DNA from 3 places in the Klebsiella oxytoca genome. Region 1 is predicted to be linked to each of the others. Evidence: predicted binding sites of a transcription regulator. Region 1 holds the regulator's gene; each other region holds the start of a gene.
The links. Region 1 encodes CRP, which controls carbon source genes, mostly activating them, when cyclic AMP is high. Its sites were predicted from a motif close to ATGTGANNNNNNTCACAT; they were not measured.
Positions count from the first base shown of each region.

Region 1 (10,762 bases):
GCCAGTACCTTCATCCCTATGGTGAGCCAGTTAAAATGATCGTCGCCTGAACCCGCAAGCAGGGGAACCAGCGCCAGGGCCGGAATAACGGCCAGATCCTGAAACAACAGCACCGAGAAGCCCAGCTGTCCGGATTCGCTGCGGCTCATGCCTTTTTCACGCATCAGCTGCAGCGCCATCGCGGTTGAAGACATCGCCAGCCCAATACCGCCAACCACCGCTGCGCGCCATGAAAAGTCGCTCAGCATGAGCAAAGCGCCAAGAATGAGCGCGCTGAAAGCGACCTGCGCGGCCCCCACGCCGAAAATTGAGCTTCTCAGTCGCCAGAGCTTGGACGGGTTCAGCTCCAGCCCGATGATAAACATCAGGAAGACGACGCCTAATTCTGAAAAGTGAAGAATTTCCTCAACATCGCTGATGAATCCTAATCCCCATGGGCCGATGGCGATACCGGCCAGCAGATACCCCAGCACGGCCCCAATCCCCAGCCTTGCCGCCAGCGGCACCGCCACCACGGCGGCAAACAGAAATAACACCCCGGCCAGCAGTAAATCAGCTCCCGCCATTTGAGCCTCCTGCGCTGATAGGGTGACTTAACCAGTCTCGATACGCACGAGCGCGGCTTTTCAGGTCTTCAGGTGATTGTCGTCGCGCCCAGTAGACAATAATTGGGCTCATCCAGTGCATGCGGCACATACCGGCGGTCAGTTCAAAAGGACGAAGAATGTCATTCATCGGATAACGATGGGCATCGCGACGGTAGGCGCTCTCAGGCTCGCCGGTGGTTATCACGCTACGCCAGTACTTTCCCGCCAGCTGATTCCCTCCCGCTCCGCTGGCAAATCCGCGGCTTAAAACCCTATCCAGCCACTCTTTCATCAACGCCGGACAGCTCCAGGTATAGAGCGGGTGCTGGAAAACAATCACCTCGTGCTGGCGCAGGAGCTCCTGCTCCCAGGCGATATCAATAAAAAAATCCGGATAGTGCGCGTAAAGATCGTGCACGGTCACATTCGACAACTGTAAGGCCGGTTCAAGCAAAACCCGGTTGGCCACGGAATCCTGAGATTCTGGGTGGGCATACAGCAGCAAAACTTTCGCTGTCTGAGACATCTTTCCCCTCCCGAACGTCTTCTGGCGGCCTGTGCAGCGGCTGCGTCCCGACGCAACCAGAATGACTTTGTGTATCATCTTCGTTTTGGGCTACCATTGCGGCCCGGTTGAGCGATTCGCTCCACACTACATTATCATAATGACAAATTAACATAGTCAGAACATACGGCGCCTTATGATTGTTTTCTCCTCGTTACAAATTCGTCGCGGCGTACGCGTCCTGCTGGATAACGCTACCGCCACTATCAACCCAGGGCAAAAAGTCGGCCTGGTGGGTAAAAACGGCTGCGGTAAATCCACCCTGCTTTCGCTTTTGAAAAACGAGATTAGCGCCGACGGCGGCTCGATGACCTTCCCCGGCAGCTGGCAGCTGGCGTGGGTTAATCAGGAAACCCCTGCGCTACCGCAGCCGGCTATTGACTATGTTATTGACGGCGATCGCGAATTTCGCAAGCTGGAGGCCGATTTACGGGAGGCCAACGAACGCAACGATGGTCATGCCATCGCGACGGTACACGGCAAGCTGGACGCCATCGACGCCTGGACTATACGCTCTCGTGCGGCCAGCCTTCTCCACGGTCTGGGTTTCAGCAACGAACAGCTGGAAAGACCGGTGAGCGATTTTTCCGGAGGCTGGCGTATGCGCCTTAACCTCGCTCAGGCGCTCATTTGCCGTTCCGACCTGCTGCTGCTTGATGAACCGACTAACCACCTGGACCTTGATGCGGTCATCTGGCTGGAGAAATGGCTTAAAGGCTATACCGGCACGCTGATCCTGATTTCCCACGATCGCGATTTCCTTGACCCGATCGTCGATAAAATTATTCATATCGAACAGCAAACCATGTTCGAGTACACCGGCAACTACAGTTCGTTTGAAATCCAGCGCGCAACCCGCCTTTCTCAACAGCAAGCGATGTATGAGAGCCAGCAGCAGCGCGTCGCCCATTTGCAGAGCTATATCGATCGTTTTCGCGCCAAGGCCACTAAAGCCAAGCAGGCGCAAAGCCGCATCAAAATGCTTGAGCGCATGGAGCTCATTGCACCAGCCCATGTCGATAACCCGTTCCACTTCAGCTTCCGCGCGCCGGAAAGCCTGCCCAATCCGCTGCTGAAGATGGAAAAAGTCAGCGCCGGTTATGGCGAACGCGTGATCCTCGACTCAATCAAACTGAATCTGGTTCCAGGTTCGCGGATCGGTCTGCTGGGGCGCAACGGAGCCGGTAAATCGACGCTAATTAAACTACTGGCCGGTGAGCTACAGCCGCTGCACGGTGAAATTGGTCTGGCGAAAGGTATCAAGCTTGGCTACTTTGCCCAGCATCAGCTTGAGTTCCTGCGTGCGGACGAATCGCCGCTGCAGCATCTTGCCCGGCTGGCGCCGCAGGAGCTGGAGCAGAAGCTGCGCGACTATCTGGGCGGTTTTGGCTTCCAGAGCGATAAAGTCAACGAAGAGACAAAGCGTTTCTCCGGCGGCGAGAAAGCACGTCTGGTGCTGGCGTTAATCGTCTGGCAGCGGCCAAACCTGCTGCTGCTTGATGAACCGACTAACCACCTCGATCTCGATATGCGCCAGGCGCTAACCGAAGCGCTCATTGATTTTGAAGGCGCGCTGGTAGTGGTTTCGCATGACCGTCATCTGATTCGCTCCACTACCGACGATCTCTACCTGGTACACGATAGCAAAGTCGAACCTTTCGACGGCGATCTGGAAGACTACCAGCAGTGGTTAAGCGACTCGCAAAAGCAGGAAAGTCAGGCCTCTGAAGAGCCGAAAGAAAACGGCAATAGCGCCCAGGCGCGTAAAGATCAGAAACGCCGGGAAGCCGAGCTGCGTACGCAAACCCAGCCGCTGCGCAAAGAGATTGCCCGACTGGAAAAAGAGATGGAAAAGCTCAACGCACTGCTGGCGCAGGCGGAAGAGCAGCTCGGCGACAGCGAGTTGTACGATCAAAGCCGCAAAGCAGAACTCACCGCCTGTTTACAGCAACAGGCTAGCGCGAAGTCCGGGCTGGAAGAGTGTGAAATGGCCTGGCTGGATGCCCAGGAACAGCTGGAGCAAATGCTGCAGGAAGGCTAGCGGCAATATGCATCCAGCAAGGCGGGGAAACCCGCCTTTTTTCATCTCTCTCCGCGGCTTTTTCACGTAACCTGCTTACCGATTAGCCGCAAGACCACATATTGGCTAACCTGCGCACTTCATGCGCGGTATAGTATGGACAAAGATTATTAATTGCTCTGGTGCTATGGTTGATATCACTCCTACAGAAATGACGCCCCCTGAAAACGACTCGCAGCAGTTTCACCCGATGCGCGGCCTGGGCAATCGTCATTTGCAAACCATGTTGCCGCGGCTAATCCGTCGCAAACTCCGTTTCACTCCCCACTGGCAGCGTCTTGAACTGCCGGATGGCGATTTTGTCGATCTCGCATGGAGTGAAGACCCTTCTCAGGCGCGCCATAAACCTCGGTTAGTCGTTTTTCACGGCCTGGAGGGCAGCCTGCACAGCCCTTACGCGCACGGACTCATCCACGCGGCAATGCAGCGCGGATGGCTGGGCGTGGTAATGCACTTTCGCGGCTGTAGCGGCGAACCAAACCGCAATAACCGTATTTACCATTCGGGTGAAACGGAAGACGGCGCCTGGTTTTTACGCTGGCTCCAGCGCGAATACGGCGATGTCCCAACCGCAGCGGTTGGATATTCGCTCGGGGGCAATATGCTGGGCTGCCTGCTGGCAAAAGAAGGCGATGATATTCCCGTCGATGCCGCGGTTATCGTCTCGGCTCCGTTTATGCTGGAAGCCTGCAGCTCGCATATGGACAAAGGTTTCTCCCGCGTTTATCAGCGCTACTTGCTCAACCTGCTGAAAGCTAACGCCGCACGTAAACTCAAAGCCTATCCCGGCTCTCTGCCTGTCGATTTACGTCAGCTAAAAAGCATGCGCCGTATCCGCGAATTTGACGACAGCATCACCGCCAGGATCCACGGTTTTGCCGATGCGCTGGACTATTATCGCCAGTGCAGCGCCATGCCGCGATTAAGCGATATCACTAAGCCAACGCTGATTATTCACGCGAAGGACGATCCTTTTATGGATCACCACTCAATTCCTCCGCAAGAGCAGCTGCCGGCGAACGTTGAATATCAGCTCACGGAGCACGGTGGGCACGTTGGTTTCGTCGGCGGCACGCTGCGTAAGCCGGAAATGTGGCTTGAAAAGCGCATCCCGGATTGGCTAACCCGTTGGTTAGGAGCGAAAATATGATCATTCCCTGGCAAGATCTCGATCCCGAAACGCTGGACAATCTGATCGAAAGTTTTGTATTACGTGAAGGCACCGATTATGGTGAACATGAACGTTCGCTGACTGATAAAGTCTCCGATGTTAAACAACAGTTGAAAAGCGGAGAAGCCGTGCTGGTGTGGTCAGAGCTGCACGAGACGGTCAACATCATGCCCCGCAAGCAGTTTCACGGCTAAGGCGGCACACACTATCGTTTATCCTGGGAGTAGTTATGTCTGCCAAACATCCGGTGATTGCCGTCACGGGCTCCAGCGGCGCGGGAACCACGACCACCAGCCTTGCCTTTCGCAAAATTTTCGCCCAGCTAAATCTGCATGCCGCCGAAGTAGAAGGCGATAGCTTTCACCGCTACACCCGTCCGGAAATGGACATGGCGATCCGTAAAACACGCGATCAGGGTAAACATATCAGCTACTTTGGCCCCGAGGCCAACGACTTCGGCCTGCTGGAACAGACCTTTGCGGAATATGGGCTCAGCGGCAAAGGTCAGTCGCGCAAGTATTTACATACCTATGATGAAGCCGTGCCGTGGAATCAGGTTCCAGGAACCTTCACGCCCTGGCAGCCGCTGCCCGAACCAACTGACGTTCTGTTTTATGAAGGGCTGCACGGCGGCGTGGTTACGCCTCAGCATAATGTCGCTAACCATGTTGACCTGCTGGTCGGCGTGGTGCCGATCGTCAATCTTGAGTGGATCCAGAAGCTTATCCGCGACACCAGCGAACGCGGGCACTCTCGTGAGGCGGTGATGGATTCCGTCGTCCGCTCAATGGAAGATTACATCAACTTTATCACCCCGCAGTTTTCGCGCACCCATCTCAACTTCCAGCGTGTACCGACGGTGGATACGTCCAACCCGTTTGCGGCTAAAGCCATCCCTTCGCTGGATGAAAGCTTTGTCGTCATTCACTTTCGGAATCTGAAAAATATCGATTTCCCCTGGCTGCTGGCGATGCTGCAGGGTTCATTTATCTCACATATGAATACGCTGGTGGTTCCGGGCGGAAAAATGGGACTGGCGATGGAGCTTATTATGGCGCCGCTGGTCGAACGGCTGATGGAAGGCAGAAAAATTAGCTAAGAAGCCAATCCCGGCAGCACGATTGCACTGCCGGGGTCCGGTCGCTTTACCCTTCGATGACTTCATAAGAGTGGGTAATGTTTACCGCTTTCTCCAGCATCAGCGCCACCGAGCAATATTTTTCCGCCGACAGGTCGACAGCGCGGGAAACGGCTGCATCTTTCAGCTCTTTACCGGTCACAATAAAATGCAGGTTGATATGGGTAAACAGACGCGGCGCTTCTTCGCGACGCTCAGAAGTCAGCTTAACTTCGCAGTTGGTAACGTTATGCCGACCCTTCTGCAAAATGGACACGACATCAATCGCGCTGCATCCGCCCGCCGCCATTAGCACCATTTCCATTGGGCTCGGCGCTTTATCCCCGGAATTGCCGTCCATCAGAATCTGGTGACCGGAAGCCGACTCACCGATGAAGGTTAACCCTTCAACCCACTTCACTCGCGCTTGCATAAATTTAACTCCAGGTCTGTAATTTTCCTGACAGATTACGCGCACATAACATTTCTCGCAACGGAAGGCGACCTGGGTCATGCTGAAGCGAGACACCAGGAGACATGCAGCGAAAGCTATGCTAAAACAGTCTTGATGCTACAGTAATACATTGATGTACTGCATGTATGCAGAGGAGTTCACATTACAGGCTGCAGAAAACTTTCAGCCGGATTCCCAGGTACAGGGATTCAATACGATTGCATGCCCGGATGCCGTGTTGTGTCGGCACCCGGAGATAGCTTATAACAGAGGATAACCGCGCATGGTGCTTGGCAAACCGCAAACAGACCCTACCCTTGAATGGTTCTTGTCTCATTGCCACATTCATAAGTACCCATCAAAGAGCACGCTGATCCACCAGGGTGAGAAAGCAGAAACGTTGTACTACATCGTTAAAGGCTCCGTGGCTGTACTCATCAAGGATGAAGAAGGTAAAGAGATGATCCTCTCTTACCTCAACCAGGGCGATTTCATCGGTGAATTAGGCCTGTTTGAAGAAGGTCAGGAGCGTAGCGCCTGGGTACGTGCGAAAACCGCATGTGAAGTGGCCGAGATCTCCTACAAAAAATTCCGTCAGCTGATCCAGGTAAACCCGGATATCCTGATGCGTCTATCTTCGCAAATGGCACGCCGTCTGCAGGTTACATCTGAGAAAGTGGGCAACCTTGCCTTCCTCGACGTTACCGGTCGTATCGCTCAGACGCTGCTGAATCTGGCAAAACAGCCGGATGCGATGACCCACCCGGACGGTATGCAAATTAAAATTACTCGTCAGGAAATCGGTCAGATCGTCGGATGCTCTCGCGAGACCGTGGGTCGTATTCTGAAAATGCTGGAAGATCAAAACCTGATCTCCGCGCACGGTAAAACTATCGTCGTCTACGGTACCCGTTAAGTCGGTAAAACGGCGTATTGCCAGACAATACGCCGTTTTTGTTTTCTCCCCATGTGGCGCAGGCTGATTTACCACCCTGAAGTCAACTATGCACTGCGGCAAACGCTGGTGTTGTGTCTGCCGGTCGCCATTGGTCTTCTGTTTGGCCATTTACAGCAGGGGCTTCTGTTTTCTCTTGTTCCCGCCTGCTGCAACATTGCCGGGCTGGATACGCCGCATAAACGTTTCTTCAAACGTCTGATTATCGGCGGCTGCCTGTTTGCTGGCTGTAGCCTGATTGTCCAGCTCCTCCTGCTGCGTGAAATCCCGCTGCCGATTATTCTCACGGGCCTCGCGCTTATCCTCGGCGTCACTGCCGAAATCAGCCCGCTGCATGCCAGGCTGCTGCCAGCCTCGCTTATCGCGGCTATCTTTACTCTGAGTCTCGCAGGCAATATGCCGGTCTGGGAGCCGCTGCTGATCTATGCCCTCGGCACCCTGTGGTATGGCGTTTTTAACTGGTTCTGGTTTTGGCTATGGCGCGAACAGCCGCTGCGCGAGTCCCTGAGCCTGCTTTACCGGGAATTAGCCAACTACTGCGAGGCTAAATACAGTCTGCTTACCCAGCATACGGACCCCACCACATCTCTGCCCCCGCTGCTTAATCGCCAACAAAAGGTGGTGGATCTGATTACCCAGTGCTATCAGCAGATGCATATGCTGGCGGCCAATCAGCGCAGCGATCACAAACGCCTGCTGCGCGCTTTCCAGGTCGGGCTGGACCTGCAGGAGCATATTTCCGTCAGCCTTCATCAGCCGGAAGAGGTACAGAAGCTGGTGGAACGCAGCCACGCTGAAGCGGTGATCCGCTGGAGCGCACAAACCGTTGCCGCCCGCCTGCGGGAACTGGCGGACGATCTGCTCTACCATCGCTATCCTCGGCGCTTTCAGATGGATAAGCAGATCGGTGCGCTGGAAAAAATCGCTTCGCAGCATCCGGATAATCCTGTCGGGCAGTTTTGCGCCTGGCACTTCAGCCGTATTGCCCGGGTTCTGCGCACCCAGCGCCCGCTTTACGCGCGGAATCTGATGGCGGATAAAACCCGCCGTCTGCCGCTGCTGCCGGCGTTGAAAAACTATCTGTCGTTTAAATCACCGGCGTTACGTAACGCCGCTCGGATCAGCGTTATGTTGAGCGCAGCCAGCCTGATGGGCAGCGCGCTGCACCTGCCAAAACCCTACTGGATCCTGATGACGGTGCTATTCGTGACGCAAAACGGCTACGGCGCGACGCGGGTACGCATTGTCCACCGGGCTGCCGGGACGATAGCTGGATTGTTAATAGCCGGACTGACGCTGCACTTTCACGTCCCTGAAGGCTATACGCTGACCGCGATGCTGTTCATTACGCTGTTAAGCTATCTGATTATTCGCAAACATTACGGCTGGGCAATGGTCGGATTTACGGTCACCGCGGTTTATACCCTGCAGTTGCTCACCCTGAACGGCGAGCAGTTCATCATCGCCAGACTGATTGATACCCTGATTGGTTGTTTGATCGCCTTCGGTGGAATGGTCTGGCTATGGCCGCAGTGGCAAAGCGGCCTGCTGCGCAAAAATGCTCACGATGCGCTGGAAGCCGATCAGGAGGCCATCAGGCTTATTCTTAGCGACGACCATCAGGCACCGGCGCTGGCCTATCAGCGAATGCTCGTCAATCAGGCGCACAACGCGCTGTTCAACTCGCTGAATCAGGCGATGCAGGAGCCCGGCTTTAACTCGCACTATCTGGAAGATATGAAGCTGTGGGTGACGCATAGCCAGTTTATTGTCGAGCATATCAATGCCATGACTACTCTGGCGCGTGAGCACAATATGCTGACGCCGGCTCTGGCGCAGCGTTATCTGGAGTCCTGCGAAATTGCGCTACAGCGCTGTCAGCAGCGGCTGGATACCGACGGGCCGGGCAGCGCAGGAGATGTGAATATTATGGAAGCGCAGGATGCCGAGGTTCCTCGCGGCCCGCTCAGCACAATGGAGCAGCATTTGCAGCGCATCCTCGGACACCTGAACACCATGCACACCATTTCATCGGTGGCATGGCGTCAGCGTCCACATCATGGTATCTGGCTACGCGCGACTAAGCGCTAAGCACGCTTTCAACCGCCCGGGCAAAGCGCGCCATACCTTCAGCAATATCGCTGTCATCAATTACCAGAGAAGGCACAAAACGCATCACATCCGGCCCCGCATTGAGGACCATCACGCCCGCTTCCGCAGCCGCATACAGGAAATCACGCGCCCGCCCATGGTACTGCGGCTTCAGTTCGGCGCCGATAAGCAGGCCCATTCCACGAATATCGCTGAACAGATCGAACCGCGCGTCAATCTGCTGAAGGTGCTGAACAAACAGTTCGCGCTTCGCCGTGACGCCATCCAGCACTTCCGGAGTGTTAATCAGATCGAACGCTACCCCACCGATCGCGCAGGCCAGCGGATTACCGCCGTAGGTCGAACCATGAGATCCGGCGTGGAAAGCACTGGCGATTTCATGGGTGGTCAGCATTGCGCTGATAGGAAAGCCGCCGCCAAGCGCCTTAGCGCTGGTCAGAATATCCGGCGTCACGCCGTATTGCATGTACGCAAAAAGTGAACCAGTGCGTCCCATACCGCTCTGAACTTCATCAAACACCAGTAATGCCTGGTGCTGGTCGCAGAGTTCGCGCAGACCCTTCAGGAATTCCGGGGTCGCCGCGGTCACACCGCCTTCTCCCTGAATCGGTTCAACCACCACCGCGCAGGTATGATCGTCCATCACCGCTTTCACCGCGTGTAAATCGTTAAACGGTACGTGAACGATATCGGCCGGTTTCGGCCCGAAACCATCAGAATATTTGGGCTGGCCGCCGACGGAGACGGTAAACAGCGACCGACCGTGGAATCCGTTATGGAAGGCGATGATTTTGGTTTTGTAAGGGCTATGGCGCGTCACGGTGTAATGGCGCGCCAGCTTGAAAGCCGTTTCATTGGCTTCCGTACCGGAGTTCATAAACACAACGCGATCGGCAAAAGTCGCCTCGACCAGCTTACGTCCCAGGCGCAGAGCCGGTTCGTTGGTAAAAACGTTACTGGTGTGCCACAGCTTTTCGCCCTGTTCATACAGCGCCGCCACCAGCGCCGGATGGCAATGACCAAGCGCGGTCACGGCAATTCCACCGGCGAAATCAACGTACTCTTTACCCTGCTGATCCCATACTCGGCTCCCCTTCCCCTTCACCGGAATAAATTCTGCCGGTGCATAGATTGGCAAAATGACTTCGTCGAATGTCGCGCGGGTGATTGCCGGTTGTTCAGTTGCCATGTCATGCCCATCCTTCTTCGTTATGCAGCAATGATTATGCTAATCTAATCACAAAATATGCATAAAAAATCACTTGATGGCAACTAAAAATCAACGATTGAGGAAGTTTGCCAGCAGCTGATGTCCCTGCTCGCTGAGAATACTCTCCGGATGAAACTGCACGCCTTCAAGGTCGAACTGGCGGTGGCGAATACCCATGATCTCTCCCTCTTCGCTACGGGCGGTAACCTCAAAACAGTCAGGCAGCGTTAGCGGGTCAATCAACAGGGAGTGATAGCGGGTCACGGTAAGCGGGTTATTCAGTCCACGGAATACCCCCTGACCATTATGGCTGACAGGCGACGTTTTCCCGTGCATCACCCGAGCGGCCCGCACAATGGTTGCGCCGAAAACCTGGGCGATGGCCTGATGGCCGAGGCAAACGCCTAAGACAGGCGTTTTTCCGGAAAAGTGGCGGATCGCCGCCAGCGAAATTCCTGACTCATTTGGCGTACAGGGGCCCGGTGAAATAACGATTTTCTCTGGCGCCAGG
Region 1 is NZ_CP046115.1:4,959,928-4,970,689, forward strand. It holds gene kefB (glutathione-regulated potassium-efflux system protein KefB) at 1-566, opposite strand, end outside; gene kefG (glutathione-regulated potassium-efflux system ancillary protein KefG) at 553-1,113, opposite strand; gene GJ746_RS23280 (ABC transporter ATP-binding protein) at 1,289-3,193, shown strand; gene GJ746_RS23285 (hydrolase) at 3,384-4,382, shown strand; gene GJ746_RS23290 (YheU family protein) at 4,379-4,597, shown strand; gene GJ746_RS23295 (phosphoribulokinase) at 4,633-5,502, shown strand; gene GJ746_RS23300 (OsmC family protein) at 5,549-5,953, opposite strand; gene crp (cAMP-activated global transcriptional regulator CRP) at 6,258-6,890, shown strand; gene GJ746_RS23310 (YccS/YhfK family putative transporter) at 6,942-9,020, shown strand; gene argD (bifunctional acetylornithine/succinyldiaminopimelate transaminase) at 9,010-10,230, opposite strand; gene pabA (aminodeoxychorismate synthase component 2) at 10,321-10,762, opposite strand, start outside.

Region 2 (10,762 bases), 1.3 Mb from region 1:
ATTACGCACTTCCGAAATCAGCATCTCTTTGCGGATCTGATTGCGGTAGGTGTTGTAGTTAATACCGTCATAGGCCAGACGGCTGCGCATCTGATCCATGGTCATGTTGTTTTGTCTGGCGATATTGGCAATAGCCTGGTCGAGCTGATCGTCGGAGATCTTCACGCCCATTTTCTGGCCCATCTGCAGGACTATCTGATCCATGATCAGACGCTCAAGGATCTGATGACGCAGAGTTGCGTCATCCGGCAGCTGCTGCCCGGCCTGGCCGGCGTTAAGTTTTACCGATTGCATCAAGCCATTGACGTCGCTTTCCAGAACAACGCCATTATTGACGACAGCCGCTACTTTATCGACAACCTGTGGGGCAGCGAAACTGGTATTCGCGATCATGGCGATACCGAGAAGCAGCGTTTTCCAGTTCTTCATACTTTTTCCATTTCAATTAACCGCAATTGCGGATTACGTTTTAAACCAGCCACATCACAGGGAGCTCTGGTACGGTAAAATGTTCGAACGCAGCATCTGCTGGGTGCCGAGACCGTAATTGGAGCTCAGGCCGCGCAGCTCAATGTTAAAGCCGAAGGTGTTGTCGTATTTGCTTTCGCTGTTGCCGTTATCCCAGCCGTTGATCTTACGTTCATAGCCGACGCGGATGGCGTAACAGCAGGAGCTATACTGCACCCCTAACATCTGGTTCGCTGACTTTCTGGTATTCGTGTCGTAGTAATATGCCCCGACGACTGCCCAACGATCGACGATTGGCCAGCTGGCAGTCATCCCTACCTGCGAAATACCATCTTTATACTGCTTAGCGTTGGAATAAGACGGCAGAGTTGCCTGAATGTATTCCGGGCTCGCATAGCGGTAGTTAAGCTGTACTAAACGGTTTTCATCGCGACGATATTCCACGGTTCCGCTGCTGGTTGCAACGTTATCCAGACGCGTATCGTACTGAATTCCCCCGCGTAAACCCCAGTTATCGGTGATTCGCCAGTAGGTATCGCCAGCCCATACCAGCGAGCCCCGCGTGTCGTTGTTCTCCCAGTTGATGTTGTCGTCACCGGTACGCGACTCGGTGAAATAGTAGATTTGACCAACGGAAATATTAAAACGTTCAACGGCGGCGGCATCATAAACACGAGATGTGACGCCGGTAGATACCTGGTTGGCAGAGGCAATGCGGTCGAGGCCGCTGTAGGCACGATCGCGGAACAGGCCGCTGTAGTCCGACTGCAGCAGCGTTGAGTCGTAGCTGCCGATTTTGCTCTGGTCACGATACGGGATATACAGATACTGCATACGCGGTTCAAGCGTCTGGGTAAAGTTCTCCTGCATATCGCGCTCGAAAACCATTTTGCCATCGACTTTAAACTGCGGCATTACGCGGTTAACCGAGTCTTTATAGTCGGTACTGTTAGCCGCGTTGTAGTTATCAAGGTTGCTTTGCTGGTAATGGGTTGCCAGCAGTTTTGCCTCGGTATTGATGCTTCCCCAGCCGTTAGACAGCGGCAGGTTGATAGTCGGCTCGAAATGAAGACGGGTCGCTTCCGGCATTCTGCTGTTCGAGTTAACAAAATGCACCGCCTGGCCATAAAAATGGGTATCGAACGGGCCGACATCGTTCTGGTAGTAGTTCACGTCCAGCTGCGGCTCGGCGGAATAGGCGTTGCTTGAGTCGCGGTTAAAGACCTGGAACTGCTTAGTCGATACGGTGGCGTCAAAGTTCTGATTCGCATAGCCCGCGCTGAGTTTCTGCGTGGCGTAGCCGTCGGTACTGGAACCGTATTTGGAACTGAAATCGTTAAAGTAATCCGGGTCGCTGACTTTGGTGTAGTCGGCGCTCAGGCGCCATACCTGATCGATGACGCCGGAATGGTTCCAGTAGAACAGCCAGCGGCGGCTGTTGCTGTCGCCGGAGTGATCGTCCTGATAAATTTTATCCGACGGCAGGTAATCGAACTCGAATAAGCCGGCTCCGGCTCGGGTCAGATAGCGGAATTCATTTTCCCACATCACGCCGCCGCGCTTGCTCATATAGTGCGGGGTGATAGTGGCATCAAAGTTAGGCGCGATATTCCAGTAATAAGGAAGATAGAATTCTGCGCCGTTTTTGGTGCTGTACTTCGCATTCGGGATCAGGAAGCCTGAACGACGCTTGTCGCCCACCGGCAGTTGCAGGTAGGGACTATAAAAAATCGGTACGGAGCCGAGCTTGAAGCGCGCGTTCCAGATTTCGGCGACCTGTTCTTCGCGGTCGTGGATAACTTCGCTGCCGACCACGCTCCAGGTATCAGAGCCAGGCAGACAGGAGGTAAAGGTACCGTTTTCCAGAATGGTATAGCGATTTTCGCCGCGCTGTTTCATCAGATCCGCGGTACCGCGTCCCTGACGGCCAACCATTTGATAATCGCCCTGCCAGACGTTGGTGTCTTTGGTGTTCAGATTGGTCCAGGCTTTTGGCCCTTTGAGGATCACCTGATTGTCGTCATAGTGCACGTTGCCGAGGGCATCAACCGTGCGCACCGGCTGCGGCTGGCCTGCGGCCTGCTGCTGGTGAAGCTGCACCTCGTCGGCCTGCAGTCGGCTGTTCCCCTGATTGATATCAACGTTGCCGGTAAAGACGGCGTTGTCAGGGTAGTTGCCTTTTGCATGATCGGCATCGATCGTCACCGGCAGGTCGTTGGGTTTCCCCTCAACCAAAGGACGATTGTAGCTTGGGACGCCAAGCATACACTGAGTGGCGAGATCGGCAGCAAGGCCTTGCTGGCTATACAAGGCGCTGGCAATCATGGTGGCCAGGAGGCTGGGAATACGTTTTTTCATACGTTGTATTTGTTGTTCCGTCATCGTGTGGCAGCGGCTTGCAAACGGTCAGAGCCTAACTTACTCATCTTAATCGCGCTAGTGTTAATCCTGCCCGTTTCGATCCCGAGCGTTAGGCACCGTGTAGAATGACGAGTATGATAAAGCAAATTATAGGCTATGTCCCACAATTGACCGAGGCGTAAACGCTTTGTAACGTGCGGTCAGATATAGCTTAACTGGCGGCAGAGAGATTGGGGAGTCTATGCAGTATTTGGGTAAAATAATTGGCGTTGCGGTTGCGTTGATGATGGGGGGAGGCTTCTGGGGCGTGGTGCTGGGCTTCTTAGTCGGGCATATGTTTGACCGCGCACGTAGTCGCCGGCTGAATGTTTTTGCCAACCAGCAGGAGCGTCAATCGCTGTTTTTCTCCACCACTTTTGAAGTGATGGGGCATCTGACCAAATCTAAAGGGCGCGTCACCGAGGCCGATATTCATGTCGCCAATTTGCTGATGGATCGGATGAATCTTCACGGTGAAGCGCGTACCGCCGCACAGCATGCGTTTCGGGTCGGAAAATCAGACAATTATCCTCTGCGCGAAAAAATGCGCCAGCTGCGCAGCGTCTGTTTCGGACGGTTTGATTTAATTCGGATGTTTCTGGAAATTCAGCTGCAGGCGGCTTTCGCCGATGGCGACCTGCATCCTAACGAGCGTGACGTGCTGTTTGTGATTGCCGATGAGCTGGGTATTTCCCGCGCTCAGTTCGAGCAATTCTTGCGCATGATGCAGGGAGGGGCGCAGTTTGGCGGCGGGTCCCAGCAGCAATCTTACGGCCAGCGCGGTGGTAACGCAGGCTGGCAGCAGGCGCAGCGCGGGCCAACCCTCGAAGATGCCTGCAACGTACTGGGGGTAAAACCGACCGACGATGCCGCCACCGTCAAGCGCGCTTACCGTAAGCTGATGAGCGAACATCACCCGGATAAACTGGTGGCGAAAGGTTTACCGCCGGAGATGATGGAGATGGCTAAGCAGAAAGCGCAGGAGATCCAGAAAGCCTGGGAGCTGATTAAAGAGCAGCGCGGTTTCTAAACCTCCGGCCTCTCCCGGCCGATGGGAGAGGCGTCACGATACGTTCGCGGCGCGGATGGCCTATCTTGCCGTACAGCATTTCCACTTCCAGAAAACCGATTTCCACGCAGTGCTCCAGATAGCGCCGGGCGGTGGTTTTGCTCAAACCCGCTTCGCTCACCACGTCATCAACCGAAAAGCAGCGTTCTTCTTCGCCGGTAAACAGATTTTGCACCAGCGCCAGCGTTTTTTCCTCAATGCCTTTACTGCCGCTGTCGGCACGATAGTTTTTGGCCTGTAGTTGATACAGCGAATCGACGTTCTGCTGGTCGACGATCTTCCATTCACGCTGCTGATCGTAAAACTGCACAAACCGTTCAAGAGACTGGCTCAGGCGCTTCCACGAGACCGGCTTGAGAATGTAGTCGAAAGCGCCGTTACGGATAGCCTGGCTACAGGTTTCCATGTCGCTGGCAGCGGTGATAAATATTACCGAGCAGTTCGCGTGGGCCATAATGGGGTCATTCATCAGCGTCACCCCTTTGCCGTCCGGCAGATAGTTATCAAGCAAAACCAGCTGCGGCGGTCTGGCGTTGAGCATATGCCGCGCCTGGCCGAGCGATGCCGCCATGCCGGCCAGCCGCATGCGCGGGTGTTTCTGGATTAGCTCGGCGTGCAGCCGCGCCAGTTCGCTTTCATCTTCGATGATCAGAACATCGATCAGGTCATGATGCATGTTGCGTCTCTTCTTGCGGTTGAGCTGGCCCGTTGGCGGGAATAAACAGCGTAAAAATCGCGCCGCGCGGCGCGTTGTCGGCTACTTCTATCGTACCACCGGCCTGGGTGACATAACGCTCGATAAGGTACAGGCCAATACCGTGATCGCCACGGGTTTTGGTGGTGACGCCGCGTTCAAAAATATGTTCGCGGATCTCCGGGCGAATACCTACGCCGCGGTCGGCGACTTCAATCATCAATTCCCGGGCATTGAGCTGAATCAGGATCTCGACCGGCTCGTGCGGCAGTTCGGCACGCTGGGTGGCTTCGATGGCGTTATCCAGCAGATTACCGATGATAGAGATAAGTTCCGATTCCATTAACGACGGCAGCGGGCGATCGATACGACAGGCCGGGTCAAAGCTCAGCTCAACCCCTTTTTCCCGCGCGCGGGCGGCTTTACCCAGCAGCAGGCCGCACAGCGTTGGTGAATTAAAGTGCGATGAAATAAAGTCCAGCAGCTCCTGGGCATGTTCCGACTGCGCCTGAATATAGCGAATCGCCTCATCGTAGTGCCCCATATGCAGCAGGCCGGAAAGAGTGGTCATACGATTGAGCTGCTCGTGACGCATAATGCGCAGATTATCTACGTAGCGTTTCACCTGGCTGAGCTGGGCGCCAAGGGAGTTTATTTCGTCGCGATCGCGAAAGGTAATTACCCAGCCCTGGAGCGAATTCTCCAGCATGATACGCACCCGGCTGGCGAGTACGGTTAACTGGTTAAAACGGCACAGCTCATCGTGGGTATCGTTTTCGAGCATCTCTCCGCTGGCGAAAAACGGCTGCGGCGTAATGACGCTATCGATTGACTGGCCCCGTAGCTGGTGCGCAGGCTGGCTCAGTCCGAGCAGGCGGCGGGCGGCGTGATTTATCACTTCAATACGTCGGTTATGGTCAATTACGATCACCCCTTCGTATATCGACTCCATCATTGCTTTTTGCTGACGCACCAGCAGGCCAATTTCGCGCGGCTCCAGCGAGAAAATTTGTTTCTTAATGCTGCGGGTAAAATACCAGGAGAAGATAAACAGCGCGATAAGCAGCAGCACCGCGGCGACGAATATATTGACCACTTTTTCCAGCGTAATGCTATCGAGGTAGCTGGTGAGGTAGCCGACGGAGACAATGCCAACCACCCGGCCCTCGTCATCGAAAATCGGCGCTTTGCTGCGCAGGGAAATACCGAGCCCTCCCTGACGGATGGTGGTGGTGCTTTTCCCCTCCAGCACCGGCTGGTTATCGCCGCCAACCAGCCGCGTGCCAACCCACTGCGGATGGACCGAATGAAACAGGTGTACGCCATGCTTGTCGCCAATGACAATAAAGCTGGCGTCGCTGTGGGCGGCAATATTTTGCATAAACGGTTTTATCGCCGACGCATCTTCCCGTGCGACCTGCTGACGTAAGTCCGGCATCAGGGCGATTTCTTCCGCCTGTATTTTCGCCCGGGCGCTCATTTCCTGATAAAGCTGATGGCTGGCGTCAAAATAGTAATAAACGCCCAGTAATGAGAACAGAACTGAGAAAAAGGCAACCAGCGCAATAAACAGCTTAAATTGAAATGAAACCTTCATAAGTATGATGCACAGTATCAGTGATGCGGCACTGTATCATCTTTTACGACGCCGGCATCGTGGCGGAGGGAAACCTGTGAGCGCCCACGCGGGCGTCAGGAAACCACAATTATCCGCTGGCGATGAATTTATCAAGGCCAATTAGCCAATGAATTTAAAAACCTTAAAAACCACGGTAATAAATCAGATAAATATCACATAAATAATAGAAACCATAAAAACCATAGTGACCATTAAAACTTCGTTTTTAATCTGGTGAATCTCACATTAAGTCTGCGCCAGGCCCTCTAACCTGAAAAGTAATAATAACCAGAGGGCTTAAACATGAGCACCACAGACAATGCATTCTCTGTATCCATCGACCCTATTAATACCCCGAAAGCGCCGTTGAAGCAGCGCTGGTGGCATATTCTCGACAACTGGAAAGTGGGTATTATCCCGCTGCCGCTCTTTCTGCTGGCTGGCGGCCTGATAGCCCTGGACTGCCTGGGCGGCAAGCTGCCGAGCGATATCGTCGTTATGGTGGCGACGCTGGCCTTTTTTGGCTTTGCCTGCGGCGAATTCGGTAAACGTCTGCCGGTACTGGGCAAGCTTGGCGCCGCGGCTATTTGTGCGACATTTATACCTTCTGCACTGGTGCATTACGGCCTGCTGCCGGATGTGGTGGTGGAGTCGACCACCAAATTCTATAAATCGACCAACATTCTTTATTTGTATATCTGCTGTATTATCGTCGGCAGCATTATGAGCATGAACCGCACTACGCTGATTCAGGGCTTTCTGCGGATTTTCTTCCCGATGCTGTGCGGAGAAATCGTCGGTATGGTGGTTGGCGTCGGCGTTGGTACCGCTCTGGGACTGGAGCCGTTTCAGGTGTTCTTCTTTATTGTCCTGCCGATCATGGCCGGTGGCGTAGGTGAGGGGGCCATTCCGCTGTCGATTGGCTACGCTGCGTTGATGCATATGGATCAGGGCGTTGCGCTTGGGCGCGTGCTGCCGATGGTGATGCTGGGTAGCCTGACGGCGATTGTTATCTCCGGCTGTTTGAATCAGCTTGGCAAGCGATTTCCGCATTTGACCGGCGAGGGTCAGCTGATGCCGAACCGTCGCAACGAGACGCACGCTGAAACGCCCGTCGAGGGCAAAATGGATGTCACGACGCTGGCCTCCGGCGCGCTGCTGGCGGTGCTGCTCTATATGCTGGGCATGCTGGGCCAGAAGACCATCGGCCTGCCTGCGCCGGTAGGAATGCTGTTCCTTGCGGTGCTGCTCAAACTGGTAAACGGCGTCTCTCCACGTCTGCAGGAAGGCTCACAGATGGTGTATAAGTTCTTCCGCACGGCGGTGACCTATCCGATTCTGTTTGCCGTCGGCGTGGCGATTACCCCGTGGCAGGAGCTGGTCAACGCGTTTACCGTGAGCAATCTGCTGGTGATTATCAGCACCGTATCGGCGCTGGTGGCGACCGGTTTCCTGGTGGGCAAAAAGATTGGTATGTACCCTATCGACGTGGCGATTGTCTCCTGCTGTCAGAGCGGCCAGGGCGGCACTGGCGACGTGGCAATCCTGACTTCCGGAAACCGCATGAACCTGATGCCGTTCGCGCAGATCGCAACCAGAATCGGCGGTGCAATTAATGTTTCGCTGGGATTGCTGTTCCTCAGTCACTTTTTGGCATAATTTAACTTTTTTATAACAGTTAAGTCTGCTCTTTCCGCTTAAATGGCGCAGAAAATTTCTGCGCCCCATCTCCAAAACAGGGATCGTTTAGCGATACAATCAGCGCCATTATTCGCGACTGTGACGGCAGCTTGTCCGCCGCCTGTTATTAAGTGAGGAGAGAAACAAATGTCAGTGGATACTCTCGCCCGTGAGGGCGTAAGCATGGAAGCCCTGCTGGCGGCGAAAGAGCAGCGTGCGGCTCGCCAGGCCGACTGGCTGGCCCATTATCAACGCCCGGTAATTTCGCTGACCCTGGTGACGCCGGGCGCGGTGAAAGACAGTATTCGCTACCGTAATATGATGGGCGTGGCGCTGCAGGCCTGCGATCAGATGCTGTGGAAACACCGCTGGCAGACCCTGGATCGCCAGGTGCTGTGGCTACCAACCGGGCCGGAGGCGCTGTGGTGCGTCGATCACGCGGCCAGCGAAATCAAAGCCTTCTGTACCGACCTCGAGCATACACATCCGCTGGGCCGCCTGTGGGATATCGACGTGATTTGCCCGCAAAATGGCCAGGTGGGCCGTCAGTCAATGGGGGAAAACCAGCGCCGTTGTCTGCTGTGTGACGAACCCGCGCACGCCTGCGCCCGCAGCCGCCGCCATGACACCGGGCAGGTGGTGGCCCGCGTTGAGCAGATGATTGATACGTGGTTTGCCCGCGACTAACGCCCTGTTTCCTCGCGGGTATGACCAGCGAAAAATAGCCCGGATGAGCCGCTGGCGGCATGACCCGGGACACGGGTCAGAAGGTTCAGAAGTCAATCGGCGCGCGGAACGTCATCGTATTGCCGAAAGCGGGGTGAGTGATGGTCAGGGTTTCGGCGTGCAGCAGCAGACGCGGGGCCATGGCCAGCGCTTCTGGCGATGCATAAAAGCGATCGCCAAGAATCGGATGGCCCAGGGCCAGCATATGCACGCGCAGCTGATGCGAGCGCCCGGTAATCGGCTTCAGGCGCACGCGGGCGGTATTATCTTCCGCAAACTCCAGCACTTCATACTCGGTTTGCGCCGCTTTGCCGGTTTCGTAACAGACTTTCTGCTTTGGCCGGTTCGGCCAGTCGCAAATCAGCGGTAAATCCACCAGACCTTCGGCTTTTTCCGGATGCCCCCAGACGCGGGCGACGTACTGCTTTTTCGGCTCACGTTCGCGGAACTGACGTTTTAGCTCGCGCTCTGCCGCTTTGGTCAGGGCCACCACAATCACGCCGCTGGTCGCCATATCCAGCCGGTGCACTGATTCTGCCTGCGGGAAGTCGCGCTGAATGCGCGTCATCACGCTGTCTTTGTGCTCAGCAAGCCGGCCTGGCACGGACAACAGGCCGCTCGGCTTGTTGACCACCATAATGTGCTCGTCCTGGTAGAGAATAATCAGCCAGGGATCCTGCGGCGGATTGTAGTTTTCCATCGCCATATTCGCGTTCCGTTACTGGTGAGTGACCACGATTAAGCGCAGCGCATCCAGGCGCCAGCCCGCCTGCGCCAGAGCGTCCATAACCTGCTGACGGTTACTCTCGATAGCCGCCAGTTCATCGTCGCGGATGTTCGGGTTCACGGCGCGCAGCGCTTCAAGGCGCGACAGCTCGGCGGTCAGCTTATCATCGGCTTCTTGACGCGCGGCGTCGATCAGCGCCTGGGCCGCTTTTGCCGCCTGGCCTTCACCCTGTTGCAGTATGGCGTGCACGTCCTGCTGGACGGCGTTGACCAGCTTGCTGCCGGTGTGGCGGTTAACCGCGCTCAGCTGGCGGTTAAAGCTTTCGAACTCTACCTGACCGGCGAGGTTGTTACCGTTTTTATCGAGCAGCATGCGCACCGGCGTCGGCGGCAGGAAGCGGTTGAGCTGCAATTGCTTCGGCGCCTGCGCTTCAACGACGTAAATCAGCTCCAGCAGCAGGGTTCCCACCGGCAGGGCCTTGTTCTTCAACAGCGAGATGGTGCTGCTGCCGGTATCGCCGGAAAGGATCAGATCCAGACCGTTGATGATCAGCGGGTGCTCCCAGGTGATGAACTGGGCATCTTCGCGGGACAGGGCGACATCGCGTTCGAAGGTGATGGTACAGCCATCTTCCGGCAGGCCCGGGAAATCCGGGACCAGCATATGGTCAGACGGGGTCAGGACAATCAGATTCTCTCCGCGATCGTCCTGGTTGATGCCGACGATATCAAACAGGTTCATCGAGAAAGCGATCAGGCTGGTGTCGTCATCCTGTTCTTCAATGCTTTCCGCCAGCTGCTGGGCTTTTTCTCCGCCGTTGGAGTGGATCTCCAGCAGACGGTCGCGACCCTGTTCCAGCTGCGTCTTCAGCGCTTCGTGCTGCTGGCGGCAGGCTTTGATCAGATCGTCGAAGCCGTCGGTGTTTTCCGGCGTCGCGAGATAGTTAATCAGTTCATCATGCACGCTATCGTAGACGGTACGGCCGGTCGGGCAGGTATGCTCGAACGCGTCGAGACCTTCGTGATACCAGCGCACCAGCACCGACTGAGCGGTTTTTTCCAGATACGGCACGTGGATCTGAATATCGTGGGCCTGACCGATACGGTCGAGACGGCCGATGCGCTGCTCCAGCAGATCCGGGTTAAACGGCAGGTCGAACATTACCAGGTTGCTGGCGAACTGAAAGTTGCGGCCTTCGGAGCCGATTTCAGAACACAGCAGTACCTGAGCGCCGGTGTCTTCTTCGGCAAACCAGGCGGCGGCGCGGTCGCGTTCAATAATCGACATGCCTTCATGGAATACTGCCGCACGAATGCCCTCGCGCTCGCGCAGGACCTGTTCAAGCTGCAGCGCAGTGGTCGCTTTGGCGCAGATCACCAG
Region 2 is NZ_CP046115.1:875,745-886,506, forward strand. It holds gene surA (peptidylprolyl isomerase SurA) at 1-429, opposite strand, end outside; gene lptD (LPS assembly protein LptD) at 484-2,826, opposite strand; gene djlA (co-chaperone DjlA) at 3,071-3,898, shown strand; gene GJ746_RS04170 (response regulator) at 3,876-4,613, opposite strand; gene GJ746_RS04175 (sensor histidine kinase) at 4,603-6,228, opposite strand; gene GJ746_RS04180 (2-hydroxycarboxylate transporter family protein) at 6,553-7,908, shown strand; gene citX (citrate lyase holo-[acyl-carrier protein] synthase) at 8,077-8,616, shown strand; gene rluA (bifunctional tRNA pseudouridine(32) synthase/23S rRNA pseudouridine(746) synthase RluA) at 8,702-9,361, opposite strand; gene rapA (RNA polymerase-associated protein RapA) at 9,374-10,762, opposite strand, start outside.
Region 2: a site for CRP is predicted at 6,411-6,428, ahead of GJ746_RS04180 (2-hydroxycarboxylate transporter family protein). Genes of this name have one in related genera too.

Region 3 (10,762 bases), 1.5 Mb from region 1:
TTTCCGCGATATGAAAAGCAAAATTACCGATACGCTCGGCGATGAGGACAAAACGGCCATCAACCGCTTCTACGCGCAAAGCCTGGTTTACCCGGATAAGTTTCAACCCGACTGGAACCGCTCTTTTATTCTGTTGCCGCAGGGGAAACCGCGCGGTGCGGCGGTGCTGCTTCACGGCCTGACGGACTCTCCCTACAGCGTGCACTATCTGGCGCAGCGCTATCAACAGCAGGGATTTGTCGCCATCGCGCCGAGGCTACCCGGACACGGCACCGCGCCCGGCGCGCTGACCGCGGTCGAGCGCGATGAGTGGATTGCCACCACCCGTCTCGCGGTACGCGAAGCGACGCGGCTGGCGGGAGCCAACGTGCCGCTGCACGTAGTGGGCTACTCCAACGGTGGGGCGCTGGCGCTGAAATACGCGCTCGATAGCCTTGAGGATACATCGCTGCGTCGACCGCAACAGATAATCCTGCTGTCGCCGATGATTGGCGTCACCGCATTTGCCCGCTTCGCCGGTCTGGCCGGTTTACCCTCAATATTTCCGGCCTTCGCGCGAGTGGGATGGCTGAACATCGTCCCGGAATTTAACCCCTACAAATACAATTCGTTCCCGGTTAAGGCGGCAAGGCAGTCATGGCTGCTGTCGCAGGCGCTGCAGCAGCAAATCGTGCAGGAGGCGCAGAATCAGCGTCTTTCTGAACTGCCGCCGGTATTAACATTTCAATCGGTCATGGATTCAACGGTGAGCACCCGGGCGGTAGTGGATTCGCTCTATCGCTATTTACCGAATAACGGTAGCGAACTGGTCATTTTCGATATTAACCAGGCGGCGAATCTACGCGCGCTGTTTCGACCGTCGCTCTATTCGGCGGTTAATACGCTGTTGCCGCCAGCGCCGCGGAGGTATGGCACGACGGTGATTACCAATGCCGCTCCCGATACTTACCAGACGGTGGCACGCACAACGCTTGCCGGTACCAGAAATGAAACCGTGACGCCGCTGCATATCGCCTGGCCGCAGGATATGTATTCGCTATCGCACGTGGCGGTACCGTTTCCGCTAACCGACTCGCTTTACGGCCGCGAGCCGGAACAAAAAAATCGTTATGGGATTAGCATTGGGACAATCTCTTTGCGCGGAGAAACCTCAACGCTAAGCGTCGGGCTGGATACGCTGATGCGCGTTACCTCCAACCCGTTTTTCCCGTGGATGATGGTGAGAATTAATCATCACATTGCCTGTAGCGAGCAGGCCGATGTTGCGGCCTGTCTTCGCCCGGAGGCGTCAGAATAGCGCGACGTGCATAATCGTGCGGATGGCGATCCCGGCAAGAGCACCGCTGGCGGCGAAGCGGAACAGGCGAACGAAGCGCGAGCTGACGCCTAAAAAGATACCGATGCCGGGAAGGTCAAACGTCTGCACTAACAGGCCAGCCGAGGCGTTAATCTGGCTGACGGTTACTTTACCCTGCTGGATGAGTTCAGAGACCACGCCGAAGTAGGCCGTACCGCCAGCTACGCATTTGACCAGCGCTGGCAAAACGAAGTTGACCGGGATATTCAGCCACAGCAGTAGCGGCTGCAGCAGGCGCTGAAGCATCTCAATGAGGCCTGCCTCCTGCAAAAATCCGACGATAGCCAGCGACAGGATCAGCATTGGCACCGCGCCGAGCGCCAGACGAATGGCGTCAGAACCGGCGCTGTTGATAACGGCGATAATACCCTGACTGTTTTGCTCGGCGTTAGGTAGCGCTTCGGCCCGGGCGTTTTCAACCATCGATAGCCTGCGGCCGGTGATATGCCAGGTTACCGCAGCGGCGCAGAGTCCGCCGACGATGGAAATAACGATGGAGGCCAGCCAGTGCAGGCCGAAAGGGGTTAACGGATAGAAAACGTTGCCTTGTCCCATGGCGAAAAGCATTGCCAGCGTAGCGGCCATCTGCCGGTCAGAGGCACCGCGTTTATCCATAATCGCGAGGGTGGCCAGCGGAGCGGCGAAGCTGACAAAATTCATCTGAATCAGGGCAAAAGCGCTCATCCCGGTTAAGCCAAACGGCTTAAGCAGCGGGGCGAGCCAGCGAACAATAACGTCCAGCACTCCACGTACTTCGAGATATTTCATCACGATGAGCATAACAACCATAATTGGCAACAGCGTATAAAGCGCCACATTGACGGAGGTTTTTCCCGCCGACATAATAATGCTGATGAAGTCCATCTATTTCTCAATCACTGCGGACAGAAGGAATAATGTTCGCCATCATAATCCCTGCAGGACCGAAATGAAATCATCATGGGCGCGGGCGCTGTCCTGGTAGGGCGTCTCAACTGTACTTGCAAATAGCAAAGACAAGTATGGAAAGTGCGCAGGCTTGTATTTACCATCCCTATTATCGGCGCAGGTTACAGAGCGTTACTCATATTAAGCGTGAAATCTGATAGTATTGTTTCGCTCCTTGAAAAGATTAATGATCGAAAGACTATCTACTTAATGCCACCCCGGCTGAGTTATTCTGGTTTTTTAATTCCGGGTGCAAGCCTTTTCATGCGTAACTGCGTAAAAAATAAACGCATATATCTCTTGCTGATAAAATGATTCAGCCTGATGTCAGATCACAATAAATATAATCGGTTGAGAATGATAATGTGGGGGAGAGTGAGCCCGTGGCTTATTGTGAGTGTTAAGTGCAAAAAGTCTGACGCATGAAAGTTCATTAGACGTCAGGGCAAGCTTTTTCGGGGAGCAGGCAGAGTTCGTTATTGCTGAACCCTGCGGTTTCGATGGTTAAGGTAGCTGACAATACGTTTCGTCACTAACCGGTTCCAGCCATTCATTGGATGCCCCCTCGGCGGGGACCGCGATGGCAATATGCGCAAACCAGCTATCGGCGGCCGCGCCGTGCCAGTGTTTGACGCCCGCCGGAATATTCACGACATCGCCTGCGCTAAGCTGGCGCGCTTGCTGGTTCCACTGCTGATACCAGCCGCGTCCACCGGTCACCAGCAGGATCTGCCCACCTTTATGATGAATGTGCCAGTGGTTACGGCAGCCGGGCTCGAAGACCACATTACCGATATTAACCCCTTCCGTAGAGAGCATATTCAGGTAGCTGGTACCTTGAAAATACTGCGCATAGGCCTCGTTTTTCTGCCCCATGGGAAAGATACCGTTACCGTCAAATTGTTCGTTCATGGTGTCTCCATATTTCTTTTTCAGACTTAAACACAGTTCATGACAACCTGCCGAACAAAGTGTAGAGAAGGGGGGATTAAATGATAAGATATTCAAATACGAATACACTGGTGCATTAAATTCACCAATTATGATTAAAGAAAAACTCAACGATTTGCAGGCTTTTGCCGTCGTGGCCGAGGCGCGAAGCTTTACCCGAGCGGCGGCGATTCTCGGTGTGTCACGTTCAGCGCTAAGCCACACAGTGCTGGGGCTGGAAGAGCGTCTCGGAGTGAGATTGTTAATCCGTACCACGCGTAGCGTTTCGCCAACCGATGCCGGAAGCCGCCTGCTGGCAGTGCTTGCACCGCGGTTGAATGACATAGAAACTGAACTGATCTCGCTGCGTGCCTCACGGGATAAGCCAGCTGGCACGGTACGTATTACCGCCAATGACCATGCGATCGTCACCGTGCTCTGGCCTCGTCTGCGACCTTTGCTAAATCAGTATCCGGATATCAATATCGAATTCAGCGTTGGATATGAACTGACCGATATTGCCGCCCAGCGTTTTGATGCCGGCGTGCGGATGGGCGATCAGGTGGATAAGGACATGATTGCAGTGCGCATTACGCCTGACGTGCAGATGGCGGTGGTTGCCGCGCCTGACTATCTCTCTGGCAGAACAGGGATAACGTACCCTGAAGATCTGCTGGCGCACAGCTGTATTAATCTGCGTTTGCCTACCCACGGGGCGCTTTATGCCTGGGAGTTTGAGCAGGATAATCAAAAAACCAGCGTCCGTGTCGCAGGACAAACCGTTTTTAACAATACTTTTCTGATGATTCAGGCCGCGTTGGACGGGGTTGGGATCGCCTATGTCCCCTATGATCTGGTTGAGAAATATATCGCTTCAGGAGAACTGGTATCGCTGCTTGCCGACTGGTGCCCGAATTTTCCCGGATACTATCTCTATTATCCTGGCCGACAGCATCTGCCGGCGGCGTTTTCGCTGGTGGTTGATGCGCTACGCTGGCACCGGAGGGACTGATATGGGATGGGTAGCGGCTGTCTGGTTTGGCGCTTAAATTTAGTGGTCATAAAAACAGGCGTGCGGGAAGGGGCGAGAGCTCAGATAGTAGTGGATGTCGAGATTCTTGCCTGTAAGAAGATTCTTTTGCCAGAAAAGCAAAAAGCCTGCTTGAAAGCAGGCTTCTTAAATTTGGCTCCTCTGACTGGACTCGAACCAGTGACATACGGATTAACAGTCCGCCGTTCTACCGACTGAACTACAGAGGAATCGTGTGAACGAGGCGAATACTACTGGTCTCGTATTTTTGTGTCAACACTAAATTTAACTTGCTGATTAAAATGGCTAAATTTAGTGCAGGTCGTTGTTTTAGTGTACTGCTGAGCTTTCACTATCATCCTGCGGACTATCCTTACGTAATCTCTTAAGCGGGTCCTGGCGATAAAAAAGGCAAAAACGTTGCCACAGGGCGGGAAAGCGTGGAGCAAATAGCTCTGGTGCGCTGAAGAAATACTCCGAGAGCACAGCAAAACATTCAGCAGGATCGGTGGCTGCGTAAGCGTCAATACTGGCGGCACTTTCACCGACCAGATCAATCTCGTCCTGAATATTGTTCATTGCGGCATGAAGATCGTGTTCCCAGCCAGCTACCTCGCGCAGGGGGATAAACGGCACGCCGCTCGCGCGGTCGCCGTTGCGGGTATCCAGCTTATGCGCCACTTCATGCACAATCAGATTGAAACCAGATGCGTCGAAGGAGTCCTGAATATCCAGCCAGTTGAGAACAATGGGTCCTTGCTGCCAGCTTTGCCCTGATTGCACGATTCGCTGGTTATGCACCAGACCGATATCGTCTTCCCATTCGTCGTCGACCACGAACGGGGCAGGATAAATAAGTACCTCGTGAAAACCATCTAACCACTCAAAACCAAGTTCGAGAACCGGCAGGCAAAACAGGAGGGCGATGCGGGCGCTATGAAGCGGAGTGAGCTCAAACCCCTGCAATGCAACCAGACGCTTCTGCTGCAAAAAGCGGGAGGCCATTTGCACCAGCTGGCGCTGCTCATGCTCCGACAGATTAGCCAGTACGGGGATGGCAAGAGCCTCTTCCCATGGGGTTTCCGCGTTGCCGGACTCTTCATCTACTTTCCAGGGCCATTTAAACATCATTTTGCTCGCAAAGTCGTCACTTGAACCGAATTAAAGAGACAGGAACTATTAAAATGCCAAAGATCCTGGCATTATAGCAACCTCAACAGCGGAGAGATGCCGGAGCGGCTGAACGGACCGGTCTCGAAAACCGGAGTAGGGGCAACTCTACCGGGGGTTCAAATCCCCCTCTCTCCGCCACTATTCAAGCACTTACGTAATTTCCTTTCCACGACTCCCGTCACAAATGGTACTGAGCCTTTAGCGGGCAATATAATCATTTTCTAGTTAGCTTAGTTAGCAATAACTGTAACCTGCGAAAGGTTTCATTACGTATGAAGATTTCCTGTGATAAGTGACTCCACTAGCTAAAAAACAGAAAGCCCGCACGAGGCGGGCTGATGATCACCTAAAAGCTCTTAGAACTGATAGGTCATACCAATGCCGACAATATCATCGGTAGAGATACCATTGTTTTTGTAAAAATCGTACTTAGTTTCATCCAACATGTTGATTTTGTAATCAACATAAGCAGAGAAGTTTTTGTTGAAGTAGTAGTATGCCCCAATGTCGAAGTAGTTAACCAGATCCTGGTCATTATCTACGCCGCCGTTATTCAGATCGTAACCTTTGGAATAAACATAACCCAGAGATGGACGCAGACCAAAGTCAAACTGATATTGTAAGGTCACTTCCACGTTTTGCGTTTTGTTTGCGATGCCTGAATTGCCGTATGGCGTCATATTACGCGTCTGTGCGTACATAACTGCAGCGTATACGTTGTTAGCGTCATACTTCATGCCCAGGGTCCAGACATCAGCATTTTTACCCTCTGCATTCATATATGCCTGCTGAGAGTTGGTACGGTCAGAATCAGCGTAAGCACCCGCAATATTCAGGCCGGTCAAGCTACCGTCAAAAGCGTAAGAAGTAGAAATACCGAAACCGTCACCATTCTGGAAACGAACATCCTTATGGCCGTTTTTGGTGCCTTCCTGACCTTCATTACGGTTGGCGCCTTCATTGTTCCCCTGATACTGCAGAGCAAAGTTCCAGCCTTCAACCAACCCGAAGAAGTCGGTGTTGCGATAGGTTGCAACACCGTTGGTTCGACCGGTCATAAAATTGTCGGTCCAGGTATAAGAGTCGCCGCCAAATACCGGCAGCATATCGGTCCAGCCTTCAACGTCGTACACGACACCATAGTTACGACCATAGTCGAATGAACCATATTCATTGTATTTCAGACCAGCAAACGCCAGACGATTGAAGGATTTGTCACCAGCGTTTTCGGTATTGTTGGCGTAGGTTTTGTACTCCCATTGACCGTAACCAATCAGATCATCGGTGATCTGAGTTTCTCCTTTGAAGCCGATCTGGACGTAAGTTTCATCACCGTCATCATCCGGATTTTCGGAGAATGTGTGGCGAGCATCAACTTTGCCGTAAAAATCCAGTTTGTTGCCGTTCTTATTATAGATTTCAGCTGCATTAGCGGCGCCTGCAGCTAATAAAGCTGGAACCAGAATTGCCAGTACTTTTCTTTTCATTATATATTCCCTTTTAATTATAAATAATATGAATTATGTCTTCCCCTCCGGGATGACTATTTGATACTAGCGATCAAGTTCATTTTTCTTTAAATTAAATATGTAAGTAAATTATATCTAATATTGCAAAATGTTTCTGTTATATTCTTTATATTTAAATTTTATTGTTTTGTCATAAGTCATGTGTGTTAATTATGGTTAATAATAACAGTTAGTTATGGTTTTTTATTTACTATTGATGTTACAAATAAGCTTCATGGAATTTATGTGCTTTTTGATTATATTTTTATTTTTAATGAGTTTATTAATTGTCGTGCTCAGCAAAATTAAAGTGTATTGGCAGATGCAGGTAAATATAAACCACATCCCCCTCAGGGACAGGGAGGGCGAGTGTAAAAAGTGAGGGAGTTTATTTTTATTCGTTAATTTATATTATTCAAAAAAAGTAACTAATTTATTAAGTATATGCGACAGAGGTCGTTGCAATGAACAAAACTCGCGCACTCGAACGATTCGAGTAGCGAGATATGCTGGCTTGCAAGAATTTTCACTATATAATGTGATGAATGTCACGATTTTTGACTGGCGAGTGATGTTGCTTGTTAAGTATATGGAGAGCAAACGAATGGAAGAGAAAGCGAAAAGAAGTCCCGGCGGCAAACTGGCTCTGTGGGCATTTTATGCTTTTTGTGGCTATTTCCTTTGGGCGATGGCGCGTTACTGGTGGGTCGTTGGGCAGATTCAGAGCATACCCGGCGCAACGATGGATGGTGAGCTTGGTTCAACGGCCGGGAAGTGGATCGGCGCACTGTTGGGATTTCTGGTTTTAGGCATCGTCGGCGTTATTCTCGGCGCCATCGCCTGGTATACCCGTCCCAACCCGCAGATGTATGAACATCACGATTAAAGTTGCTATGCTCGTTGCCGATCTTATCTCAAAGGAACGCGCATGGATCTTTTACACTGGCAGCAGCGATTTGAAGCCTGGTTTCGCAAACATCACTCGCAAGGCGATGCTGCTCACGATATTTCGCATTTTCGCCGGGTATGGGCCACCGCGCAGCTGCTGGCCGAAGACACTGATGCAGATCGCCTGGTAATCCTGACTGCCTGCTATTTTCATGACATTGTCAGCCTGGCGAAAAACCATCCTGAGCGTAGCCGCTCTTCCGTGATGGCAGCTGAAAAAACGCGGGTAATCCTTCAATCATCTTTTCCTGATTTCCCGGCGGAGCGCTGTGCGGCGGTTCTGCACGCTATTGAAGCGCACAGTTTTAGCGCGGACATTGCACCGCAAAGTGAAGAAGCTAAGATAGTCCAGGATGCCGATCGGCTTGAAGCTTTAGGCGCAATCGGCCTGGCGCGCGTATTCGCGGTATCCGGCGCGCTAAACAATATCTTATTTGACGCCAACGATCCCTTTGCCGAACGCCGTGAATTAGATGACAAAAAGTACGCGCTGGATCATTTCCAGTGCAAACTGCTGCGTTTGCCGGAAACAATGCAAACAGTAAAGGGCAGGGCGATGGCGCGACATAATGCGCGCTTTCTGGTGCAGTTTATGGCCAAGCTCAGCGCCGAGCTTCGTGGAGACCCTATGGCTCTTGATGATGCGGTTTTGCAGCGCTTTAATCCACAGGCTTAAAACTGCCTGTGCTATTTATGGTAACCTCTGCAAAAATAGTCGGGCTGGTTGAGGTTATGGCGCAAAATTTATCCAAGGAAAATCCCCCGTCTTTAAAGGTTGAATATACCGGAGAAGACGCGCAGGCGTTATTGCGCCAGCTGATGGCAATATATGATGTCAAAACGCTGGTGGCACAGCTGATTGCCGTTGGCGAGCAGCACTGGAGTCCGGCTATCCTCAAGCGCGTTGCGACGGTAACGCGCGCGGCAGGTCGCATAAGTGCCCAGGAGCAAGCCCACCTGCGCACTCTCCTTCCGCAACCGCCAGCCCATCATCCCCACTACGGGTTCCGCTTCGTCGATCTGTTTGCCGGTATCGGCGGTATTCGCCACGGCTTTGAGGCGATTGGCGGGCAGTGCGTGTTTACCAGCGAGTGGAATAAACACGCGGTGCGCACCTATAAAGCCAACTGGTACTGCGATCCTGAGCAGCATCGATTTAATGAAGATATCCGCGATGTCACGCTGAGCCATCGCCCCGAGGTGGGCGATGAAGAAGCGGCGCAGCACATTCGCCAGACCATCCCGCAGCATGATGTTTTGCTGGCCGGCTTCCCATGCCAGCCTTTTTCGCTGGCAGGTGTTTCAAAGAAAAACGCCCTTGGCCGCGCTCACGGTTTTGCCTGTGAAACGCAAGGAACGTTGTTTTTTGACGTGGTCAGAATTATCGCCGCCCGCCAGCCGCCGATTTTTGTCCTGGAAAATGTCAAGAATCTGAAGAGCCACGATAAAGGGCGGACGTTTCGGATCATAATGCAGACGCTGGACGAGCTGGGTTATGAGGTTGCCGACGCGGCTCATAGCGGAGCGGATGACCCTAAAGTGATTGACGGACGTCATTTTTTACCTCAACACCGGGAACGCATTGTGCTGGTGGGTTTCCGCCGCGACCTCCAGCTGCACGATGGTTTTAGCCTGCGCGATATTGCCAGGCTATTTCCTGCGAATCGACCAACGTTTGCTGAGCTGCTGGAACCTATCGTTGACGACAAGTTTATCCTCACCAGGGTGCTGTGGAAGTATCTCTATCGCTATGCGCGCAAGCATCAGGAGCGAGGGAATGGTTTTGGCTACGGACTCGTTGACCCGACAAATCCCCATAGCGTGGCGCGTACGCTATCGGCCCGGTATTACAAAGATGGCGCGGAGATCCTCATTGACCGCGGCTGGGATCGGGCTTTAGGCGAAAAGCATTTTGATGATCCGGAGAACCAGATTCGACGTCCACGCAGGCTGACGCCGCGCGAGTGCGCGCGGCTGATGGGTTTTGAGACGCCGCAGGGATATCGTTTTCGCATTCCGGTCTCGGATACTCAGGCCTACCGTCAGTTTGGTAATTCAGTGGTCGTGCCGGTGTTTGCGGCGGTGGCAAAGCTGCTGAAGACGCGGATTGAAAAGGCAGTGGCTCATCGTCAACAAGAGACTTTCCATGGCTGACGTGCACGATAAAGCCACCCGTAGTAAAAATATGCGCGCGATCGGCACCCGCGATACGGCAATTGAGAAGCGGCTTGCGGGGCTGCTGGTGCGTTCTGGATTTTTCTTCACCGTACAGGATGCCTCTCTACCGGGACGCCCGGATTTTGTAGTGGCAGACTATCAGTGCGTTATCTTTACCCACGGCTGCTTCTGGCATCATCACGATTGCTATCTGTTTAAGGTTCCCGCGACGCGAACCGAATTCTGGCTGGATAAGATAGCCAAAAACGTGGCACGGGATCGCCGGGACATTGGGTTACTGGTAGAGCAGGGATGGCGGGTGCTGGTGGTCTGGGAGTGCGCGCTGCGCGGGCGAAAGAAGCTTAATGATGAAGCGCTGGGCGAGCGTCTGGAAGAGTGGATCTGCGGCGGCGACCAGTGCGCGCAGATCGATACTCAAGGCATAGGTCTGCTAGACGTTACTTCTGTTCCTTACAGGAGATGATTTCACGGCGTGCAGGGAACAGGTATTTGCCAAGCGTCACCAGAATGACCGCGAAGATAATGATTCCGAGCGCCAGCCACTCTACGGAAGACAAACTTTCCCCGGCAAAACCGGTGCCCAGCAGAACGGCGACCACCGGGTTAACGTAGGCATAGCTGGTTGCTACGGCCGGGGTGACGTTACGAATCAAATACATATAGGCATTGATGGCAATAAGCGAACCGAAGATAGCCAGATAGGCGACGGCA
Region 3 is NZ_CP046115.1:3,463,876-3,474,637, reverse strand. It holds gene GJ746_RS16225 (alpha/beta hydrolase) at 1-1,297, shown strand, start outside; gene GJ746_RS16220 (nucleoside recognition domain-containing protein) at 1,289-2,221, opposite strand; gene GJ746_RS16215 (cupin domain-containing protein) at 2,789-3,196, opposite strand; gene GJ746_RS16210 (LysR family transcriptional regulator) at 3,324-4,226, shown strand; tRNA gene GJ746_RS16205 (tRNA-Asn) at 4,399-4,474, opposite strand; gene mtfA (DgsA anti-repressor MtfA) at 4,575-5,375, opposite strand; tRNA gene GJ746_RS16195 (tRNA-Ser) at 5,466-5,555, shown strand; gene ompC (porin OmpC) at 5,774-6,904, opposite strand; gene drpB (cell division protein DrpB) at 7,530-7,811, shown strand; gene GJ746_RS16180 (phosphohydrolase) at 7,854-8,549, shown strand; gene GJ746_RS16175 (DNA cytosine methyltransferase) at 8,606-10,027, shown strand; gene GJ746_RS16170 (very short patch repair endonuclease) at 10,020-10,514, shown strand; gene yedA (drug/metabolite exporter YedA) at 10,489-10,762, opposite strand, start outside.
Region 3: a site for CRP is predicted at 7,462-7,479, ahead of drpB (cell division protein DrpB). Genes of this name have one in related genera too.